DNA from 2 places in the Pseudomonas sp. S11P7 genome. Region 2 is predicted to be linked to the other one. Evidence: predicted binding sites of a transcription regulator. Region 2 holds the regulator's gene; the other holds the start of a gene.
The links. Region 2 encodes sigma-54, which starts transcription at its own class of promoters, with help from an activator protein. Its sites were predicted from a motif close to ANTGGCATNNANNTTGCTNT; they were not measured.

Region 1 (3,908 bases), 620 kb from region 2:
GACGGTCTGGCCATCGACCACCTGCACCGCGAGACGATGCTCGCCGCGATCGACATTGACCAGTTGCAGGCTCGGCACGTTGCTCGGTTGGCCGTAGGGTTCGTCGTCGAGTACCAGTCTTAATTGATGCGGGGCCTGCAGGCGCGGCTTGATCAGCACATTGACGGTGAAGGTGCCGTTGTTGGCGCGCAACGCTTCGTCAGTGGGCAGGCCGGCCAGTTCAAGGATTTCGTAGGCTTTATGCGGCGGCTGTGGCGTCTTGGCATCAGGCGTTGGCGGTGTGCCCGGCGCTTGTGGCTCGACACGGTTCAATGGCGGCAGCTCAACCGGCTGCGCCTTCACGCCGTCCGGCGAATGATCGCTGTAGACCGTGTTGCCATTGGCATCGGTGTACTTGTAGATCTGCGCAGCGGCGGGCAGGGCGATCAGCAGCAGAATGTAGAGAAAGGTGCGACCCATGAAATCGACCGGGATTGAAAGCGATGGGTGCAGCATAGGTCACGCAGGGCGGTTGGCCAAAACCGTTCATAACTGGAATTGAAAAGACTGGTAGCCACCACACGGATCGTTCCCATGCTCTGCGTGGGAATGCCTCAGGGGACGCTCCGCGTCCAGTGACGCAGAGCGTCACGGGCTGCATTCCCACGTGGAGCGTGGGAACGATCAAGGTGAGCGCACCAAGATCAGTCCCCTCTCTCTCTGGGAGAGGGCCAGGGTGAGGGGCTTTTGATCTGCAATAAAAAGGCCTCCCGAAGGAGGCCTCTTTTTGATCACGCCGCGTTACGCAGCGCTACCGGATCAGCAGCTGTAGTACAGCTCATATTCCAGTGGGTGCACGAAGGTGCGAACCTTGATTTCTTCTTCCGATTTCAGCGCGATGTAAGCGTCGATGAAGTCGTCGGAGAATACGCCGCCCTTGGTCAGGAACGCGCGGCCCTTGTCCAGCTCTTCCAGGGCTTCTTTCAGGCTGCCGCAAACCTGTGGGATCTCTTTCGCCTCTTCAGGCGGCAGGTCGTACAGGTTCTTGTCAGCGGCATCGCCTGGGTGGATCTTGTTCTGGATACCGTCCAGACCGGCCATCAGCAGTGCTGCGAAAGCCAGGTACGGGTTGGCAGCCGGGTCCGGGAAGCGTGCTTCGATACGGCGGGCTTTCGGGCTCGACACGTAAGGAATGCGGATCGACGCGGAACGGTTGCGAGCCGAGTAGGCCAGCATGACCGGCGCTTCGAAACCTGGCACCAGACGCTTGTACGAGTTGGTGGCCGGGTTGGTGAAGCCGTTCAGTGCCTTACCGTGCTTGATGATGCCGCCGATGAAGTACAGAGCGGTATCGGACAGGCCGGCATAGCCTTCGCCGGCGAAGGTGTTCTTGCCGTCTTTCCAGATCGACATGTGCACGTGCATGCCCGAACCGTTGTCGCCGTACAGTGGCTTCGGCATGAAGGTCGCGGTGCGGCCGTAAGCGTCGGCAACGTTATGTACAACGTATTTCAGGGTTTGAACTTCGTCGGCCTTCTTCACCAGGGTGTTGAACTTGACGCCGATTTCGTTCTGGCCGGCAGTTGCCACTTCGTGGTGGTGAACTTCAACCGACTGACCCATTTCTTCCAGTGCGTTGCACATGGCAGTACGGATTTCGTGGTCGTGGTCGAACGGTGGAACAGGGAAATAGCCGCCTTTCACGCCTGGACGGTGACCCTTGTTGCCGCCTTCGATGTCCTGGTCGGACATCCACGAACCTTGCTCGGAGTAGATCTTGAACATCGAGCCGGAGATGTCCGACTTGAATTTCACCGAGTCGAAGATGAAGAATTCTGGCTCTGGACCAGCGAATACGGTGTCACCGATACCGGTGGCTTTCAGGTGCTCTTCGGCGCGCTTGGCGATCGCACGTGGGTCGCGATCGTAGCCTTGCATGCTCGAAGGCTCGATGATGTCGCACACCAGAATCAGCGTCGGGTCTTCGGTGAACGGATCGAGAACGGCAGTTTCGTCGACCGGCATCAGGATCATGTCGGAGGCTTCGATGCCTTTCCAGCCAGAGATGGAGGAGCCGTCGAACATCTTGCCGACTTCGAAGAAGTCATCATCCAGCGCATCGCGAGCCGGCATGGTCACGTGGTGCTGAGTGCCTTTGGTGTCCGTGAAGCGCAGATCAATCCACTTGACGTCATGATCTTTGATGAGTTGAACCGACTTCGACATAGTGTCCTCCGGGTGAATTAGGGCGGGTAGTGGATGCCCTTAATAATGGTGATGCCGGCGCGAATACTCTGCCAAGGCAACCTGCCTCACAAGGGAGCAAATTGCATGCCAGTGCCCCAGCATGGGTTTTTTGCCCCAAATTCACGCTTATTAAGGTGCGCGAGGTACTGAATTGACAAATATCGCCCCGTAATGTTGCGTTTGAATTCGCAAATGACCTGTTTTGGTGCGTGAAAAACCTTCTGCACATTAACTGGTTAAACCTTGAGCAATTTCCGCTATAATCCGCGCCCCCCTTTTTCGGCTGGCCGTTCGCGCGCTGTTTTCATGAAACTAATCGTAAAAGTCTTCCCCGAGATCACCATCAAAAGCCGACCTGTCCGGACGAAGTTCATCCGCCAGCTGGCCAAGAACATCCGCACCGTGCTCCGCGACCTGGACCCGGCAGTGGTGGTGAACGGCGTGTGGGACAATCTCGAGCTGGAAACCCGTGTTACTGACCCCAAAGCCTTGAAAGAGATGGGCGAGCGCCTGACCTGCATGCCGGGTATTGCGCATTTTCTGCAGATCGACGAGTACCCGCTGGGTGACTTCGACGACATCACCGAAAAGTGCAAACAGCATTACGGCGCGGCCCTGGCCGGGAAGATTTTTTCGGTGCGCTGCAAGCGCGCGGGCAAGCACACGTTCAGCTCGATGGACGTGGAAAAATACGTCGGCAGCAAGCTGCGTCGCGAGTGCGGTGCAGCCGGAATCGACCTGAAAGCGCCGGAAATCGAAGTCCGCATCGAAGTTCGCGACAAACGGTTGTTCGTCATCCACAGCCAGCACAACGGTATCGGCGGCTACCCGCTCGGTGCGCTGGAGCAGACGCTGGTATTGATGTCCGGCGGTTTCGACTCGACCGTGGCGGCCTATCAGATCCTGCGTCGTGGCCTGATGACGCACTTCTGCTTCTTCAATCTGGGCGGGCGTGCCCATGAATTGGGCGTGATGGAAGTCGCGCATTTCATCTGGAAGAAGTACGGCAGCTCGCAACGCGTGCTATTTGTCAGTGTTCCGTTCGAAGAAGTGCTGGGTGAAATTCTCGGCAAAGTCGATAACAGTCATATGGGCGTCGTATTGAAGCGTATGATGTTGCGCGCGGCGACGAACATCGCCGAGCGCCTGCACATCGACGCGCTGGTTACCGGCGAAGCGATCTCCCAGGTCTCGAGCCAGACCCTGCCGAACCTGTCGGTGATCGACTGCGTGACCGACAAGCTGGTCCTGCGCCCGCTGATCGTTGCGCACAAACAGGACATCATCGACACCGCCAACGAGATCGGTACCGCCGATTTCGCCCGGCACATGCCGGAATACTGCGGGGTCATTTCGGTCAACCCGAAAACGGCCGCCAAACGCGGTCGGGTTGAGCACGAAGAGCAGGAGTTCGACATGGCGGTGCTCGAGCGTGCGCTCGCCAACGCCAAACTGGTGCCAATCGATCGGGTAATCGACGAACTGGGCCAGGACGTACAGATTGAAGAAGTCAGCGAAGCACTGGCCGGCCAGATCGTGATCGACATCCGTCACCCGGATGCCGCCGAGGATGAGCCGCTGGAACTCGCTGGCGTAGAAGTACAGACGATGCCGTTCTATGCAGTGAACGCTCGTTTCAAGGAGCTGGATCCGACTCGCCAGTACCTGCTGTATTGCGACAA
Region 2 (3,908 bases):
ACCGGGGCTCCATCGATGGCGTCGAAATCAATCGGGGCTTCGAGGTGCAGCAGGGCGCTGACTGGCCCTGCGCAGCCCTTAAGGCGGCAGTGGGGGATGGCGATGCCGTTGCCAAAACCGGTGGAACCGAGTTTTTCACGGGCGACCAACGCCTCGAAAACATCCTGCATCGCCAGATCCGGCACTTCGCGGTGGATCAGGTTGGCAATCTGTTCGAGGGCTTTTTTCTTGCTGCCGCCCGGCGCGTTCACTTGGGAGCGGCCGGGGGTCAGGATGGTTTCAAGTCGGATCATGGATGAGGGTGTTAACGACCGGTCGCGCCCTGGAGGAGGCTCTGGGTCTTTTCCTTATGCTTTTTGAGTTGGCGATCCAGCTTGTCGGTGAGTGAGTCGATCGCAGCATACATGTCGGTATCTTCTGCGTTGGCGACCACTTCACTGCCGGGAATATGCAAGGTGGCTTCGATTTTCTGCTTCAGCTTTTCGACACACATCGTGACTTGCACGTTGGTGATCTTGTCGAAATGTCGCTCCAGTCGTTGGAGTTTTTCCTCGATGTAGGAACGCAGAGGTTGGGTCACTTCCAGTTGGTGTCCACTGATGTTGACTTGCATACAGCTTCTCCTTCGTTGCCAGTGCATAAAGCGGCAGGCCGAAAAGCCTGCCACTGGAACGCTGTAACGTGGCTTACATCAACCGCTTGCGTTCGCTCGAAGGCGCGATTCCGAGGGATTCGCGATACTTGGCGACGGTGCGGCGAGCCACCTGAATGCCTTGTGCCTCCAGTAAACCAGCGATCTTGCTGTCACTCAACGGCTTTTTCTGATTTTCCGCAGCAACCAGTTTCTTGATGATCGCGCGGATCGCCGTGGACGAGCATTCGCCGCCCTCGGAGGTACTGACGTGGCTGGAGAAAAAGTATTTCAGCTCATAAATACCGCGCGGGGTATGCATGAATTTTTGTGTGGTCACCCGGGAAATCGTCGATTCGTGCATGCCCACCGCTTCGGCGATGTCATGCAGGACCAGCGGTTTCATGGCTTCGTCGCCATACTCGAGAAAACCGCGTTGATGCTCGACGATCTGCGTAGCGACCTTCATCAGGGTTTCGTTGCGGCTCTGCAAGCTTTTGATGAACCAGCGCGCTTCCTGCAGCTGATTGCGCATGAAGGTGTTGTCGGCGCTGGTGTCGGCGCGTTTTACGAAACCGGCGTACTGCGCGTTGACGCGCAGGCGCGGTACCGATTCCTGGTTCAGCTCGACCAGCCAGCGGTCGTTGTCCTTGCGCACAATAACGTCAGGTATGACGTATTCGGCTTCGGTGGACTCGATCTGCGAGCCTGGCCGCGGATTGAGGCTCTGCACCAGTTCGATGACCTGGCGCAGCTCGTCTTCCTTGAGTTTCATGCGCCGCATCAGTTGGCTGTAATCGCGGCTGCCGAGCAGATCGATGTAGTCGCTGACCAACCGCTTGGCTTCTGCCAGCCAGGGTGTCTTGGCCGACAACTGACGCAGTTGCAGCAGCAGGCATTCGCTGAGATTGCGTGCGCCGATGCCCGCGGGTTCGAACTGCTGGATGCGGTGCAGGACGGCTTCGATCTCGTCCAGTTCGATGTCGAGTTCTGGATCGAAAGCGTCGAGGATTTCTTCGAGGGTTTCGTCCAGATAGCCCTGATTGTTGATGCAATCGATCAGGGTCACCGCGATCAGGCGATCGGTGTCGGACATCGGTGCGAGGTTCAATTGCCACAGCAGGTGGCTTTGCAGGCTTTCGCCGACGGAAGTTCGGGTGGTGAAGTCCCACTCGTCATCGTCGCTGCTCGGCAGGCTGCTGGCGCTGGTCTGGTAAACGTCTTCCCAGGCCGTGTCGACCGGCAGCTCGTTGGGGATGCGCTCGCTCCATTCGCCGTCGTCGAGGTTATCCACCGTCGGCGCGGCCTCCTGGTAAGAGGGCTCCTGAATTTCAGTGTTGGGCTTTTGCTCGACGTTGTCGGCCAGTGGATCGGAGTTGTCGAAGTCCTCGCCTTCTTCCTGGCGTTCGAGCATCGGGTTGGATTCCAGAGCCTCCTGGATTTCCTGTTGCAGATCCAGGGTCGACAATTGGAGCAGGCGGATGGCCTGTTGCAGCTGCGGTGTCATCGTCAGCTGCTGGCCCATTCTCAAGACTAGCGATGGTTTCATGGCAGGGGCTTAACACCTTATTCGCCGGCGCTATGCGCCATCCACTACAGGGCGCCGAGGCGCCAAACTTAAGCAAATTATATGCCTGAAACTGAAGTGTTTGCCTAGAGCGCTGTAACAATTAAACGGTATAAAAAACGGCTTGATCGATACAGCACCCGCGCAGCTCACCCAACGGCTCGCGCTTACAGGCGGAACTCGTGACCCAGATACACTTCCTTGACCAGATCGTTGGCCAGGATAGTCTCGGCGTCACCTTCGGCGATCAGTTGACCGTCGTTGACGATGTAAGCGGTTTCGCAGATATCCAGCGTCTCACGCACGTTGTGGTCGGTGATCAATACACCGATGCCCTTGGCCTTGAGATGATGAATGATTTGCTTGATGTCGCCGACCGAGATCGGGTCGACACCGGCGAACGGCTCGTCGAGCAGGATGAATTTCGGCGCGGTGGCCAGTGCGCGGGCAATTTCCACCCGGCGCCGCTCACCACCCGACAGGCTCATGCCGAGGTTGTCGCGAATGTGGCTGATGTGGAATTCCTGCAGCAGGCTTTCCAGCTCTTTGCGACGGCCGGCCTTGTCGAGTTCCTGACGGGTCTCGAGGATGGCCATGATGTTGTCGGCCACCGACAGTTTGCGGAAGATCGACGCTTCTTGCGGCAGATAGCCGATACCGGCCTTGGCACGGCCGTGCATTGGCTGGTGGCTGACGTCCAGGTCGTCGATCAGTACGCGGCCCTGATCGGCCTGCACCAGGCCGACGATCATGTAGAAGCAGGTGGTCTTGCCGGCACCGTTCGGGCCGAGCAGGCCGACGATCTGGCCGCTGTCGATCGACAGGCTGACGTCCCGCACGACCTGGCGGCTTTTATAGGCCTTGGCCAGGTGCTGAGCTTTCAGAGTTGCCATTACTGGGTTTTCTCGTCGGTTTTCTTCTTCGGCTGGATCACCATGTCGATGCGCGGACGCGCCTCGGTGACCTTGCTGCCGGTAGCGCGACCGGCGCTGGCGAGTTTCTTCACGGTGTCATAGACGATTTTCTCGCCTTGAGTCACGTTGCCGTCCTTGTCGACGACCTTGGCCTTGTCGATCAGCACGACGCGGTTTTGCTGGGCGTGGTACTGGATCGTCACGCCGTAGCCTTGTACTGGTTTGGCGTCGCCCTGGGTTTGCAGCTGCTCGAAGTAAGCCAGGTTGCCCACGGAGGTCACAACGTCGATATCGCCGTTCGGCGCACGAGTCATGGTCACCGTGTTGCCTTTGACGATCATCGAACCCTGAGTGATGATCACATCACCTTTGTAGGTAGCGATGCCGTTCTTGTCGTCCAGTTGGGCGTCGTCGGCCTGAATGCGGATAGGTTGCTGCTGATCGTTCGGCAGAGCCCAGGCGCTCACGCTTCCCAGTGCTGCGCCCAGACTGAGCAAAATAGGGAGGGTTTTAACGAGCCTCATACTGTCCTCTTACGTTCGATTGCAGGTGTATCCTGCTGTCCTTCAGGTACGCTTTCATTCCGACGCCAGTCGACACACCGCCAGCGCCCTCGATTCTAACGGGTTGCGCGGTCTGCGCATATTCCTGCTGCGGGAATACGGTCATGCGAGTGCTGGTGATCAGGGTGTCGCGTTTCTTTTCGTCGGTGCGCTTCACGCGCACCGAGTCGATCAGTTCTACTTCGGTGCCGCCGGAATTCACTTCGCCGCGCTCACTGGTCACGTGCCACGGA

Region 1: the regulator sigma-54 is predicted to act here: its motif matches at 2,299-2,318, upstream of glnA (type I glutamate--ammonia ligase).

The regions. Positions count from the first base shown of each region.
Region 1 covers NZ_JALPKS020000002.1:5,219,090-5,222,997, reverse strand. The annotation lists gene M0746_RS23895 (DUF4124 domain-containing protein) at 1-459, opposite strand, end outside; gene glnA (type I glutamate--ammonia ligase) at 799-2,205, opposite strand; gene thiI (tRNA uracil 4-sulfurtransferase ThiI) at 2,533-3,908, shown strand, end outside.
Region 2 covers NZ_JALPKS020000002.1:4,595,984-4,599,891, reverse strand. The annotation lists gene ptsN (PTS IIA-like nitrogen regulatory protein PtsN) at 1-293, opposite strand, end outside; gene hpf (ribosome hibernation-promoting factor, HPF/YfiA family) at 305-613, opposite strand; gene M0746_RS21280 (RNA polymerase factor sigma-54) at 687-2,180, opposite strand; gene lptB (LPS export ABC transporter ATP-binding protein) at 2,366-3,091, opposite strand; gene lptA (lipopolysaccharide transport periplasmic protein LptA) at 3,091-3,636, opposite strand; gene lptC (LPS export ABC transporter periplasmic protein LptC) at 3,623-3,908, opposite strand, start outside.